2 regions of the Bradyrhizobium sp. MV1.5 genome follow, and region 1 is predicted to be linked to the other one. Evidence: riboswitches for the same ligand, from Rfam matches in the RefSeq annotation. Region 1 holds a riboswitch; the other holds the start of a gene.

Evidence for each region. A riboswitch is a leader RNA that binds a small molecule or an ion and turns the genes downstream of it on or off. The one in region 1 is predicted to bind cobalamin.
Region 2: linked by a shared signal. The riboswitch ahead of metE (5-methyltetrahydropteroyltriglutamate--homocysteine S-methyltransferase) and the one ahead of AC0L2J_RS06575 (TonB-dependent receptor) in region 1 are both predicted to bind cobalamin.

The regions. Positions count from the first base shown of each region.
Region 1 covers NZ_JBVVPL010000005.1:42,663-50,169, reverse strand. Annotated here, with positions in the region: gene AC0L2J_RS06595 (energy-coupling factor ABC transporter permease) at 1-514, shown strand, start outside; gene cobF (precorrin-6A synthase (deacetylating)) at 561-1,310, shown strand; gene cobT (nicotinate-nucleotide--dimethylbenzimidazole phosphoribosyltransferase) at 1,326-2,378, shown strand; gene AC0L2J_RS06580 (histidine phosphatase family protein) at 2,379-2,951, opposite strand; cobalamin riboswitch at 3,024-3,225, shown strand; gene AC0L2J_RS06575 (TonB-dependent receptor) at 3,343-5,700, shown strand; gene AC0L2J_RS06570 (PepSY domain-containing protein) at 5,712-7,139, shown strand.
Region 2 covers NZ_JBVVPL010000011.1:56,873-64,379, forward strand. Annotated here, with positions in the region: gene metE (5-methyltetrahydropteroyltriglutamate--homocysteine S-methyltransferase) at 675-2,990, opposite strand; cobalamin riboswitch at 3,090-3,289, opposite strand; gene AC0L2J_RS13320 (4Fe-4S binding protein) at 4,079-4,282, opposite strand; gene AC0L2J_RS13325 (EAL domain-containing response regulator) at 4,863-6,077, opposite strand; gene AC0L2J_RS13330 (GNAT family N-acetyltransferase) at 6,694-7,152, shown strand; gene AC0L2J_RS13335 (SMP-30/gluconolactonase/LRE family protein) at 7,382-7,507, opposite strand, start outside.

The DNA of each region.
Region 1 (7,507 bases):
CGTCTTCTTCGAGATCCTGCCGCACTTCCCGGTCGGCGTCTCCGAAGTGCACTTCATCCTCGGCTCGACCTTGTTCCTGCTGTTTGGAGCGGCGCCTGCGGCCTTCGGCCTCGCGTTCGGCCTGCTGTTCCAGGGCATCTTCTTCGAGCCGCCCGACTTGCCGCAATATGGCATGAACGTCACCACGCTGCTGGTGCCGCTGTTCGGGATCCAGGCAATCGCCACGCGGATCATTTCGCGCAACACGGCCTATGTCGATCTGAAGTACCGCCAGGCGCTGGCGCTTTCGACGACCTATCAGGCCGGCGTCATCGCCTGGGTGGCGTTCTGGGCGCTCTATGGCGCCGGTTTTGCCGCGACCAACCTTGCCAGCATCGCGACCTTCGCGGCGTCCTATGCGCTCGTCATCGTGATCGAGCCGATCGCCGATCTCGGTGTGTTGGCGCTGGCGAAGTCGCTGCGCGGCGTCACCGCGGCCGGCCTCGTCACGCCGCGTTTGCACAACGCGGCCTAGAGACAAGCGAACGGGCGGCTGTTAATGGCCGCCCCTCGCAGGCACGATGCTCACGCTCTCCCTGATAGGCATCGGTTGCGGCGATCGCGGGCAGCTCACGCGCGCCGCCATCGGTGCCATCAACGCGGCCGATCTCGTCCTGATCCCGCGCAAAGGGACGGCCAAGTCCGACCTCGCCGATCTCAGGCGGACGATCTGCGCGGATGTGCTCGCCAGCGACAAGACACGTATCGCCGAGTTCGATCTGCCTGTGCGCGACGCCGCTGAAGCGGACTATCGCAAGGGCGTGGACGATTGGCACGATGCCGTGGCCGCTGTCTGGTCGCAGACGATCGCAGATCATCTCGAAGGCAAAGGCAAGGTCGCGCTGCTGATCTGGGGCGATCCCTCGCTTTATGATTCTTCGCTGCGCATTGCGCGGCGGCTCAATCCCTCGCCAAAGATCGAGGTTGTGCCCGGCATCACCTCGATCCAGGCGCTGTGTGCGGCGCATGCGCTGCCGCTCAACGATATCGGCGAGCCCTTTCTGGTCACGACGGGACGTCGCTTGCGCGAGGGCGGCTGGCCGCAAGGTGTCGATACCGTGGTGGTGATGCTCGATGGCGGCACGGCGTTCCAGTCGCTTGATCCGGCGGACCTGCACATCTGGTGGGGGGCCTATCTCGGCCTGCCCGATCAGATTATCATGTCCGGCGCGCTGGCCGAGATCGGCCCGCGTATCGTCGCCGTGCGGCAAGAGGCGCGCGAGCGGCACGGCTGGATCATGGACAGTTACATCCTCAAGCGCAGGCCGTGAGGCAAGCGAGGCAGCATGCTCCCCGAATGGGTCACCCAACAATGCCCGGATATCTCCGCAGTCCACCGCGAGGCGGCGGTGGCGCGGCAGGCGCAACTGACGAAACCGACCGGCGCGCTCGGCCGGCTCGAGCAGCTCGCGATCGAGCTTGCGGGCCTGCAAGCAACGGAGCAACCGCGCGCGGCGCGGGTGCCGATCATCATCTTCGCCGGCGATCACGGCATCGTCGCGCAGGGCGTTTCGGCCTATCCGCAAGAAGTGACCATCGCGATGCTGGCGAATTTTGCCTCCGGCGGCGCTGCGATTTCGGTGCTCGCGCGTGAGCTGGGCTCCAGCCTGGAGGTCGTCGACACCGGCACGCTGGCGCAGGAGGAGATGGCTGGGATCGTGACCGACAAGCCGCGCAGCGGCACGCGCGATTTCAGCGTCGAAGCTGCGCTCAGCCCCACAGAGCTGGCATTTGCGTTCGAAGCCGGACGACGTGCGGTGACGCGCGCGCAGGCCGGGCAGCCCGATCTTCTGATCTTCGGCGAGATGGGCATCGGCAACACCACGACATCGGCGGCGATTGCGGCGAGCTTGCTCGGCGTGAGCGCGGAAGAGATCGCGGGCAGCGGCACCGGCATCGACGCGGCCGGCCGTGTGCACAAGGCGCGGGTGATCGACGCTGCGATCGCACGCCATGGCATTGCGGGCGCTTCGCCCGAAAAGATCCTGTGCGCCGTCGGCGGCCTCGAGATCGCGGCCATCTGCGGTGCAGTTATCGCAGCAGCGCAGCGCCACATCCCCGTGTTGATCGACGGCTTCATCGTGTCGGTCGCGGCGCTGGCGGCGGCGCGGCTCAACCCGTCGTGCCAGCCGTTCCTGCTGGCCTCGCATCAGTCCGCCGAGCAGGGGCATCGGCTGGTGCTTCGCGCGCTCAACGTGCAACCGCTGATCAGCCTCGATCTCAGGCTCGGCGAAGGATCGGGCGCGGCCATCGCGCTGCCGCTGGTGCGGTCGGCCTGTGCGCTCCACAACGGCATGGCGACCTTTGCGCAGGCCAATGTGCCTGATCGTCCGGCCTGATCAAATCATCGGTTGATTGACGCAGACGACGCGCCAGCCGGTCGCGAGCCGGTCGATCCGCGTCAGCGACAGCGGATCGATCACAAAGCGCAGCGCCGCTTGTGGCGTCAGATCCAGCGCGATGCACAGCGCCGCGCGGATCGTGCCGGAATGCACGACGAGCGTTGCGGCCCCGGCGCCGATCTTCGACAGACCCAGCCGGACCCGCGCGACTTGATCCTCAAAGCTTTCGCCGCCCGGCGGCCGTCCGCGCGCCGGATCGCTCCAGAACCGTGCATAGGCCTCGCCACCGGTCGCGGCGAGCTCGTCATGCCGACGGCCGGTCCACTCGCCAAAGTCTTGCTCGCTGAATTCGTCCACCTGCAGCGGCTCGCGCCCCAGCGCGCGAGCCGTCTCGACCGTGCGCCGCGAAGGGCTCGCATAGCTCGCGGCGTCCCGCGGCAGGCGCTGCCGCAGCGCCTCCAGCTGCGCGCGAGCGCCGAGATCGGCCGGCGCGTCGGCTGCATGGATCGTCCCCGTGACGCCATCGACGGGCGCGTGCCGTATCAGCCAGAGGAAGGTCTCGCCTTCCATGCTTATCTCCAAGGAAACTGGTCGTTGTGGCGATAACGCCGCAACTGGCACATTGACTCTGTCTGGATCGTAATCCTAGATGCTCGCGACGGTTTCCCCGAGAGGGGATGAAAAGGGAATGCGGTGCGGGGACGTTGTCCCCAATGCCGTGGCTGCCCCCGCAACTGTAAGCGGCGAATCTTGCGTCACGTGCCACTGGGTGTCTCGGTCCCGGGAAGGCGATGCAAGGTACTGACCCGCGAGCCAGGAGACCTGCCGTCAGCCGTGGTCACACGCGAAGATGTCGGTCGGGGAGTACAGACATTCGGCTTCATCGGAAGGCTTATGAGCCGGAAGATGGGACCTTGGTTCGCTGTGACGTGCCACTGACGTCATACCGAGGTCCAAGACCGTGTCTCCCGTTCGCATTGTACGACCGCGCGCGCTCCTGCTCGCATCCGCGGCGCTCACATCTTTTGTCGCCATCGACATGCCAGCGGCCTTGGCGCAGCAGGCCCGCGAGCCACTGCCGCCCGTCGAGGTCTCGGCGCCACAATCCCGTAGGCAGGCCAGCCCGGCCGCACGAGACGTGCAGGGCCCACGCCGCGCAGCGGCGCGCAGGCCAGCGCCCGCATCTGTCACGCCGAAGCCTATCGTGCCGACCGCGGTTGCGCAGACGCCGCTCAATACCAATGCCGTCGCCGAGAGCGCCTCGCGCCTCGGCCTGACCGTGCGCGAAACGCCCGCGACCGTGGAAGTGATCTCGGCCGCAACCATGCGCGAGCAGGGCTATCGCACCGTGTCCGACGTCGCCCAGGGAGCAGTCGGCGTCACAGCCGGCGACAATCCGGCTGAACCCTCGGCTTTCTCGATGCGCGGCTTCACCAACAGCCAGATCAACACACTCTACAACGGCATCAAGATCGGTCCGCAGAACATGACCTCGCGGATCACCGACACGGCCAATCTGGAGGCTGTCGAATTCCTGAAGGGGCCGGCATCGCTGATGTCGGGCGAGGGCGCCGCCGGCGGCGCGATCAACTTCGTCACCAAGCAGCCGCACACCGGTCCGATCCGCAATGAGGCGGATTTCTCCTGGGACTCGCTCAATTCGTTCCGGGCGCATTACGGCTCGGGCGGCAGCACCAATGTGCAGGGGCTGGACTATCGCTTCGACGTCAGCCGTTCCTCGCTCAACGGCTTTGCCGACGACACCAACACCAAGACGCTCGACGTGTCGGGCCAGCTCAATTACCGCATCTCCGACAGTCTCAAGGTCTGGGGCGCGATCGAGTACCGCGAGGACCGCTCGAAGGCCTATTGGGGCGCGCCGCTGGTGCCGATTGCCTTCAGTGGCTCGCATGCGACGACGGGGATCGTGTCCGGCAATTACATCTCGAACTACAACAAAACCAATCTCGGTGCGGTCACGATCGATGACCGCACCTTCAACACCAACTACAACGTTCTCGACAATCGCAACGTCGCACAGGAGGTCTGGCTGCGCGGCGGTTTCGAGCTGAAGCTGGCGCCCGACCTGACGCTGAAAAGCCAGGCCTATGGTTACGGCGCAGAGCGCACGTGGTTCAACAATGAGATCGAGGCGTTCAATTCCGGTACGAACCTGGTGGACCGTGAGCGCTTCTATGTCGCGCACAGCCAACGCCTGGTCGGCAACATCACCGACCTGATCTGGGATGCGAATATCGCCGGCTTTGACAACCGCTTGGTCACGACGCTGTCCTCGAGCTATCTTGATTTCGTGAGGCCGGGCGCCGCAAATTTCCCCGGCGATTCCGTTCCACTGGTCGATCCGCCCCGCGGCTACTACGGCCTGCTCACTATTCAGCAGCAGACCGCGCGCATCGACAATGAGGCGCTGTCATTCGAGGACCGGCTGAAGCTCACGCGCAGCTTTGCACTGGTTGGTGGCCTGCGTGTCGAGCATATTGGGCTCGACCGCAATTCGACCGACAAGTTCGGTCTGGAGAAGGCGAACTTCCCGTTCTCGCAATCGTGGGCCCCGACCACCGGCCGTATCGGCTATACGTGGGAAGCCGTTCCGGGCCTGACCTTCTTCAGCCAATATGCGACCGGCGCCGACATCGCAGCCAACAACATCTTCCTGCTCAATCCGACCGATCCGCTCAACCTGACCACCGCGCGCACCTATGAGACCGGCGTCAAGCATCTGTTCTGGGACAACCGGGCGGAGTGGTCGTTCTCGGCCTACGACATCCTGCGCAAGAACGTCTATGCCGCGGCCGGCGGCATGCAGCTCAATCTTGCCGGACGGCAGGAATCGAAGGGCGTCGAGCTTGCCGCGTCCGTGCGTCCGATCGAGCCTCTGCGTCTCTGGGGCAACATCGCCTATGTCGATGCGCGCTACGCCGACTACGATTTTGTCGGCGGCTCGTTCGCCGGCAACACGCCGCCGAACGTGCCGCGCGTCGTCGCCAATGCCGGCGCGTCGTACCGTTTCTTCACGCCCTGGGCGGTCGAGCTCGGCATCACCGGCCGCCATGTCGGCGACCGCTACAACACCGATGCCAACACCGTGACGCTGAAGGCCTACACCGTGGCCGATGTCTACGCCTTCGTCGACATCCCCAAGACCGTGTTCAACGCGGTCGACCAGGCCCGCCTGACCTTCCGGGTGCGCAACATCGCCGACAAGCGTTACGCGATCTGGGGCGATCCGTTCTATCCCGACCAGATCCTGCTGGGCGCGCCTAGGACCTATGAAATTTCGGCCGCGTTCAAGTGGTAGGACGCTGATCGATGATGCGCGCGATCGTCCTGCTGCATCGATGGCTCGGGATCGCGTTCTGCCTGCTGTTCGCGATGTGGTTCGCGACGGGGATCGTGATGCACTTCGTTCCGTTTCCCTCCCTGACGGAATCTGAACGCTTTGCCGGGCTCGTGCCGCTGGCTAGCGCTGAGACCAGGATTGCGGTCGCCGATGCCGTTGCCGCGAGCGGCATCGCGGATGCGACGCGCGTTCGCCTGATCCAGCGCAGCAACGGACCGGTCTATGTCGTCGCGGGGCCGTCGCGCGCGGGCGCAGTCCGCGCCTCCGATGGGGCCGATGCGTCGGTCTCGTCTTCCGAGGTCGCGCTGGCCATCGCGCGAGACCACGCACGCAGCCGTGGGCTGGATGCCGCGCAAGCCGCGATCGTCGCGCGCGCGGACTATGACCAATGGAGCGTGCCAAACGGCTTTGACCGCCATCGGCCCCTGTTTCGAGTTGCCCTGGGCGACGCCGCCGCAACGGAGGTCTATGTCTCCTCGCTCACCGGCGAGATCGTTCTGGATACGACGCGCAGCGAGCGGACCTGGAATCTCGTCGGCAGCGTGCTGCACTGGATCTATCCGACAGTCCTGCGAAGTAATTGGTCGCTGTGGGATCGCGTGGTCTGGACCTTGTCGCTGCTGGCCCTGATCGCAGCATTGTTGGGCGCTGTGCTCGGCCTCGCGCGGATCAAACCTCGATGCGGTCTGATCGGCTCGCCCTATCGTGGCTGGCATGCGCTGCATCATCTCATCGGCCTCGCGGCGATGGTGTTTGTGCTGACCTGGATTTTCAGTGGCTGGCTCTCGATGGATCACGGGCGGCTGTTCTCGCGTGGGCAATTGACCTCGGCTGAATCCAGCGTGATGAACGCTTCACCGAATTGGACGGCTGCCCCATCGCTCGATCGGCAGCCTGTGTCGCCGTCGGCCCGTGAGATCGAATGGTTTGCCTTCAACGGCAATCTCTATCGGCGGGATCGCACCGCTCTTGCCGCTCAGACCTTGATTAAGGCAGGGGATGCGCCCCGCGATGGGGCGACGGGATCTCTGGATGTGCAGGAGGTCGAGAGGCCGACCGCGCGTCTCGCGGCCGGCTGCGGCGTACCGTCCGTACTTGCCGACAACGACAACTATCCCGCGCAGTCCACCGTTCCGGGTGCCCCGGTCTACCGCTCGTACTGCGGCGACCTCTGGTTCGACATCGACGGCGCCGACGGCAATTTGCTGCAAAGGCTGGATTCGTCGCGGCGGGTCTATCGCTGGCTCTACGGCGCGCTGCACACGCTGGATTTTCCCGCCCTCGTCGCGCGCCCGTTGCTGCGCGACGGTTTGGTCGTCGGGCTCTGCGCCCTCGGCTTTCTGTTCTCCATCACGGGCATTGCCATCGGCTGGCGCCGCCTCGTCGCGAGGCGTTGAGCGGGCAAAACCACCGCTTACTGATCGTACAATAAAGAGAGGCTGAGCCGACTGGCATGCATAGCTCATAAGCAATCGCATGGCCCGGAGCGCCGGTCGATCGCCTGCAAATTAGACAGTATTTGCGCCGCGCGTGGATTGCAGTGCAACGGATGTGGCTTTTCGCCCTGGAAAACTCGTGTGCGCTGCACTTATCCTGGGTGGAACGATCCACACTGACGTGCTCTCCATGCGGGCAGCGCTGCACTAAAAAGTGCCTCGGCGCGTCGCGCCGGTTGCGGGCCGGTCCTGTGCGTTGCGACAACTCCGGCCCTATCCCGAGGCCATCGCTCTGTCGCACGCTCGCAAGCGGTGGCATGACAGGGGAT
Region 2 (7,507 bases), on a different contig from region 1:
AGGGGAGGCCGGGCAGAAGTCACGCAGGAGCAACGCTGCTTTCCGCATCGCACCAGCTTTCGTCGGTAGGGAGGACTACCGGCGACCGATTTACGGCGAGGGCACTCGCCGTCAAAACAAGAAGCGGATATCGCTCCGCGCAACTTAGCGAGCCGCTTGCTTTCCGCTTCTGTCGGAAAGTTCAAGACTTGCCACCACTTGCCAGCTGTCCGGTTGGCAAGGGGAGCCTTGATGGAGCTGGGATCCATCACGCAGGCGGTTTGGCCGCCGTGTCCTGAAACTCAAGCGTCAGTTTGCCGTCACGCGGGAGCATTTGGCAACGCGCCCAACGCCAGCAAATCTTCCCGAAGCCCGCGCCAACGCGCCAATTACGTATGAAATTCCGGAAGGGCGGTAAAATAGATTGTTGTGATGGGACGCATCCACGCGATGGATAAATGAAGCGATAGGACCGTGGTTCGCGTCGAGCGTAAGTGACTTGGAATATGTCACCGGTAAGGCCGGCATGCTGTCGTCCGTCGGATTCGAGCTTGTCGCCGGCTGTGTGGGATCACCTCCGCCGAAGCAGACCGGCAGTCGCAAGCGCTGGAAGCTTTGGGAGTTCGCAAGATATCGCGACCTCCCAACGCGCGTGGATCTTATTCACAAATACGTTGGCGACACGCTGCGTACGATCATGCCTCACCCCGCAACTCGCGTGCGGCGGCCACCATATTGACGAGCGCGGGACGCACCTCTTCCCACCTTCGAGTTTTCAGTCCGCAGTCGGGATTGATCCAGAGCTGCCGATCGGAAACCCGCTGCCGCGCCAACACAATCAGCTGCTTGATCTCGGCTGCTGCGGGAATGCGCGGTGAATGAATGTCATAGACGCCCGGCCCAATTTCATTAGGATAATTGTAGCTCTTGAAAGCGTCGAGCAATTCCATTTTGGAGCGCGACGCCTCGATTGAAATGACGTCGGCATCCATTGCTGCGATCGCATCGATGATTTCGTTAAACTCGGAATAGCACATGTGCGTATGGATCTGAGTTCCGTCAGCGACAGCGGAGGAGCAAACACGGAAACTGTCCACTGCCCAATCGAGATAGTCCTTCCACTGCGATTTGCGCAGTGGCAATCCCTCCCGCAACGCAGCCTCGTCGATCTGGATCATGGTCGCTCCAGCCGCCTCAAGGTCGATGACCTCGTCTCGGATCGCGAGAGCGATCTGTCGGCATGTCTCGCTCCGCGGGATGTCGTCACGGACAAACGACCAGTTCAGGATCGTCACCGGTCCGGTCAGCATAGCCTTGACGGGTTTTTTGGTCAGAGACTGCGCATGTCGCCACCATTTAACGGTCATGGGCTTCGGGCGGGAGACATCTCCAAACAGGATAGGAGGACGAACGCACCGCGAGCCATAAGACTGAACCCAGCCGTGCTTGGTGAATGCGAAACCCAACAGCTGCTCGCCAAAGTATTGAACCATGTCATTGCGCTCGAACTCACCGTGTACGAGCACGTCCAGGCCGATATCTTCCTGCCAATGCACGGTATGGGCTGTCTCCGCTTTCAGAAGCTGCTCGTACTGCGTGTCATTCAGCGCTCCCCGCGCATGAGCTGCACGCGCATTGCGGACGTCCGCCGTTTGCGGGAAGGATCCGATGGTTGTGGTTGGAAACATCGGCAATGCGAAGGCGACGCGTTGGACGTCGGCGCGCTGGGTGAACGCACTGCGACGGCGACGCATGCTATCGTCGATCGCGGCCATTCGTCCGGCGACGTTCGCACTGTGGATCTTCGGCGATGTTTCGCGGGTGACGGATGCATCCTCTGAGAGCGTGAGTTCATCGGCCACGTCGGCAGCATGGCCAGCCAGCGCTTTGCCCAAAATCGAAAGCTCCTTGATCTTCTGCACTGAGAACGCCAACCACGTCTTCAGATTGGGATCGAGATCGATCTCTAGTTCAATATCGGTCGGAACATGAAGCAGCGAGCAGGAGGGGGCAATCTGAACACGGTCCCTGCCCAGTTTTTTGACCATAGGAGCAAGTTGGTCGAGTAGCGCCGGCAGATTAGAGCGCCACACGTTGCGACCATCAACGACACCGAGCGAGACCACTAGATCTCTACCTGCTCTGGCGACAATCGCGTCCAACTGGTAAGGTGCACGAACCAGGTCGACATGAACCCCGGCAACGGGCAAGGCCAATACTGTTTCAAGATTGTCGCCGACAGCCCCGAAGTATGTGGCCAGCATGATTTTAAGCGCCGGCACGGCCTTAGCGAAATGAGCATAGGCCCGGCGGACAGCGGCCCGAGATGCTTCGTCGACGTCCATCACTAGGCATGGCTCGTCGAGCTGAACCCATTCAGCGCCGCGCGAGGCTAGTTCGCGGAGAACATCGACATAGACGGGGAGGAGTCGATCAAGCAGCGACAGCGGATTGAATGCGGGATTTACGCTTTTGCCGAGCTTCAGGAAAGTGACTGGGCCCACTAGGACGGGCCGCGTCTGATAACCGAGGCTTCTTGCCTCCTCATATTCCTCGATCGGCTTCCGAGAGGCATACTTAAAGATCTGATCCTGGTGAAATTCCGGCACCATGTAGTGGTAGTTCGTATCGAACCACTTCGTCATCTCCTGTGCGGCTACGCCGGGCCCATGCTGAGCGTGACCACCGTCTTGAGCGCCACGCGCCATGGTGAAGTAGGTTTTGAGCGACACAGGACCTTCGTTCCAGCCGTAAATGTCGGGAATCGCGCCGACCATTAGGCTGGTATCGAGCACATGGTCGTAGAGCGAGAAGTCATTCGAAGGAATGACGGTCGCACCGCGGGATTTTTGCCGTGCCCAATTAGCGGCACGAAGTCCACTCCCCGCCTCGAGGAGCTCGGCTTCGCTAGATTTTCCCGCCCAGTAGCTCTCGAGCGCGAATTTGAGTTCGCGTCGTGGGCCGATGCGTGACGTCCCCAGTGTGGCAACGGGAAGCGAAAGGATTGACATAGCTTAGACCCCATGTTGGGGCAAAGGCCATGGCGGACGCAGACAGCGAACATCGCGTGAGCGACAACTGCTTGGCGCACACCGGGACGCCCCGCCCGTGGACGATATCTTGTCGAGGCAGGTCTCCTGGCTCACGGGTCGTCGCTGCTGTCCGGCCTTCCCGAAGCCGCATGGCTTCAGTGACTTCGTTGGACAGCGGCTCGCCGCTTACAGTTGCGGGGGCAGCGCCGGCATTGCACCGGCTTCCCTCTTAGCTCCGGATCAAACGAAATCCGGAGACCGCGACGGCTTGGATTATGCGCACGAGGATCGATGCGTCAACCTACCGATTCTCGCTGCGACATTGCCCAAGCGATTACGAGCGCACTAGGCAGGTAAGACGGTCTTGCTCGCGGCCTAGTGAACACGCCCGGATCTGTGGAGGCTCCGCTTTTGAAATGCATTCGCTCCCCGCTCGCGTAACGGTTGAGCTCCACCACCGGAACGAACCCGGGCGGCTTTCGGTATCTGTGTGATCGCGAGGAGGCGACCTTTTCCGTCAGCAGCTTTTCGAACCTGCGCGTCAGGAAGGTGCGATCATCCTCGGCCGGCATCCGTTTGGTCACAGCCCACGAGGCTCCCTAGACATTTCGAAAGCCGGATTGCTCCAGGACCGAACGGATGATCAGGTCGGCTCCTTGGTGTTCGGCGGGCCCGCGACCAGGCACGAGGTCGTCCGCCTCCGTGAGGTTGGCCAAGATGATCCTTCTCGGTGCACTAGGTGTTCACGTGCTCAGCGACTTTTGCGCCGGCTTCGATGCGTCCGTGGCCGCTCGACGCCGGGTCTGCCTCGCCTCGACTCGCCACCAGCGACGATAGGCCGTAACGCGGCCACTGAGCATCGAGGGCCTTGTCCTTGTTCGTGACAAATTCGACGGTGTCCTCCGACAGAGCCCTTTGAGGGGTTCCTCGGCGTCGCTCAGCGTCTTAAGCTCATAACGATGTTAATCGACCTCGATGCGCCCCATGCGGTCGTGGTCTCCTCAAGGTCCCACATCTACAACTTCGTTCGCGAAATCGAGCGATGAGGCCTTTTGGTCGCGGGCTGCCTATCCTGTCTTGGACGGGACACAGGTGTCAGGGACCGGACAGACCACCGCGCATTGCGGCGTGTCGCAATGGCCCTCGCACTCCGTACATTTTTTGGCATCGATAACGTAAATGTCACGCTTCAGACTGATCGCCGCGTTGGGACACTCGAACTCACATGCGCCACAAACGGTGCATTGCGAAGCGACGATCTTGTAAGCCATGCCTTCCGACTCCTTAGGCGAGCGATGCCATGGGCGATCCCTTTCAAATGCCGTGCCAAACGCAGACGCGCTCAATGTTGGGCAATTTGCCCAATTCGGCTGTCCCGGGTCTGAGACCATGTTGCGTCTGCGACAGCAACAGGTCGCTTCAATTTCAGGCTATGAGCCATCGGGCCCTCTTGCGAGAGTCAGTCGCGCCTTGAAGCTGGAAGCGTCCGTCGGTTTGTTTGGCACGTCAGCGCGGGGGCAAGCGAGGCTGACGCTTCCTCCACCGGCGGCGACAAAACCCGCGAACGGACGCAGGTCTACGTCGGATCTCGGCAAACCTCCGGTCACACACCCCGACTGGAGGTTTGTGCAAGCCTCGCTCATGGCTGCAACGCTAGCTGCGCGGAGGACTCGCTGGAGGCTTGCCAAAACGGGCTTGTGGTATAACAAGCTTCGGAGGGAAATGAAGTGGCGGCGGGACGAGCGACACTGGCCTTGCAGACCGACTGAATTGCACTCAGCCTCATGCCTGGTGCCGAGTAGGCATGGCGGTGCTCGCGAGCGTCGCTTGGCCGCACTCAGCCACTCGCAACTATTTTGGACGAGCTGGAGCAGGGTTGAAAGATGACTGTGCAAATTGCTTCAGTGGCATGGCTTTTCCGAACAGATGGCCCTGCGCAAGGTCGAAGCCGAGTTCGGCCACAGCGATTAGGTCAGCCTGGCTCTCCACACCTTCGGCGACGGTGCGCACATTGTACTCTTTGGCTAGATCGACGATATGGCGGCACACCGTTCGCTTGAGGGGCCCATTCGCGCAGCCGCCGACGAACTGACGATCTACTTTCAATTTCATGAACGGGAATTTTGTCATCCCCATCAGCTGCGGCCAATTGGCACCGACATTGTCGATTGCAAGGCCAATGTTGTGAAAGCGAACCTCACGCGCAACCTCGACCAGGAGATCTAGGTTCTGGATCGCTTCCACGCTCTCGATTTCAATCGTCAACCCGCCGAAAGCGGCGTGCGACGGCATGCGCCGACAGAGATCGCGTACCGCCTGCGGGTCAATCAGGAATGCTGCCGGGAGATTGATGGAGAGATCGATCGAAGTTTGCTGCTCCAGAAGATACTGCCAATCCTTGATCGCGCGGTCGATCACGAACTGCGACAAGTTCCTAAAATGCGGATCGTGAGATTCCGGGATGAAATAGGCCGGTGGAACAACGCCCCAGGTCGGGTGCCGCATTCGCACATGAGCCTCGGCGCCGCGGCGGCTAAGGGTACACGCGTCAAACTTCGGCTCATACCAGAGCTCAAGCCAGCCAGCGTGTAAGGCTTCTCCGACATGGACCGCGGGACGGGGCGCCGGCTCTCTTGGCAAGAGCATGCCGATCCGATCGCGCAACGTCTCGGCTGCAAACGGCGCCCTGAGCGGCGGCAGCATAGCAAGTCCATATTCACTACCGACCTGCTGCACTGCCGCCATGATGATCGACTCGCGCGCTCCGAACGCCAGCACTCGGCCTGCAAATTCTTCGCGTACCAGTATCTCGAGCAATCGTCCAGGCTCGATGCGGTCCGAGCCAATGCCGAGCAGGATCAGATCAGGGAACTCCGTGCGGAGTACGTGCGGCAACTCGTCAGCAGTCCTGCATTCGCTGATAACAAACCCCATATCCTCCAGCACATCCCGTAGAAAGGCGCGCAGATGCCGCTTGCCGACGGCCAGGCACGCCCGCGGCCGCACCTTACGTTGCCCGAAGATTACAGGTTTCCCTCCGACCAGTTCGGCCTGCCCATGTTCCATCGCAACCACTCCTGTTCCGTGACGGTGCCTTAAACGAGGAGCGAAGGTCCAAACAAGCTGTGCTTCCCGATATCTTTCGATTGTTCGAGATAAGCTTAAGATAGTGCATTGGTGTGCAAAATCTTTCGCGATCTTGCTCAGACGATTTTATCGGACGCACGCGTATGATACCTGTCGCGCTTCGCGCAAGTACGAGTGACGCACGCGAGGTGGGAATCTCTCCTTCGGACGCACCGAGCTGACGCTCTATGGCGCTGCGATCATCGTGGCGCACGATTTGTTGAAGCGAGTAGTTCGTGAGCGACGATCGGCAATCACTCTTACGAATGTTTGATCGGCATGACCGGCGTGTGCCGTGATATGTTTTCCAATCGAAGGCAGTCCATCATGAGTTCGCAGCTGCTCAACCCGCAGTCGATTCTGAGAACGGCAATGGCTTGCAATTACCTCAGCTCTGTTGCCTTAGCGAGTGTGGACGTGCTGCTTCCTACCGAGCCTGATAGTTGCTCTCAATTGCGTTTTCTGTATCCTCCTGAGCATGAATTTCCCCCAGTGGGCCAGGTCGGGTGTTCGTGTTGGTGCTGAAGGGCAAGGCACGTCCAGCGCGGGCACGGCTTTGCGCAAGAGCGTGCCAGGAGATGAGAACGCGGTCGCAAAAGCGGTCGAAGAGCTACTTTCCGAGTTAGGTGGCCCCGGACCGGAGTTCAGCCTTCAAGGCGCGAAGCAGGCGGCGTTGCGCCTGATTCAGGATCCCGAACAGGGCTTCATTTTTGTCGTTGAGGAACAAGGCACCGGGCAGATTGTAGGGGTAGCTAGCATCTCGGCCGTACAGGCCGTGAGAGCAGCCGGAGCGTACGGCGTGCTTCAGGAGCTATGGATTTCTCGTGACTTCCGGAGCTCTGACTGCGGTCGGCATCTGCTCGAGGCGGTAGATTCGGAGGCGAAGCGACGCGGCTGGCAGATGATTGAGGTTGCGTTGCCTCCGGATGGTTATCCGGCCCTAGAACGGGTACGCCACTTCTACGAGGAGAGGGGATATCGGGTTGGAGGATTGCGCGCGCGCAAGAGGCTCTGACAGTAGTACGACCTCTGCGCCACACACTTGAAGCGCTCTGGGCTAGCGTGCTATCGGTAAAGTCCTTCAAGCAGTAAATCCTGGGCTTGTTCCTTCTCAAAACGAACGCTTCACGCGTGCGTCGCGGCCAAGCATGATCGAGAACCTTGACGCTGATGCGGAGCTGACTCCCACCGCGAGCGGTTACCTCTTCGGCCTTCTTGGCGAGAACGTTCGAAAATATCGGCGATCAATCATTCTGCGTTGTGGGCAGCGATACCGCGACCCGCCCGACCAAAAGGCGACAGGTCGGCGGCGGCCCGTTCCGGGCGGAGCCCGACCCAGCATTACGAATCCTTCTTTTGCGCTTCCCATG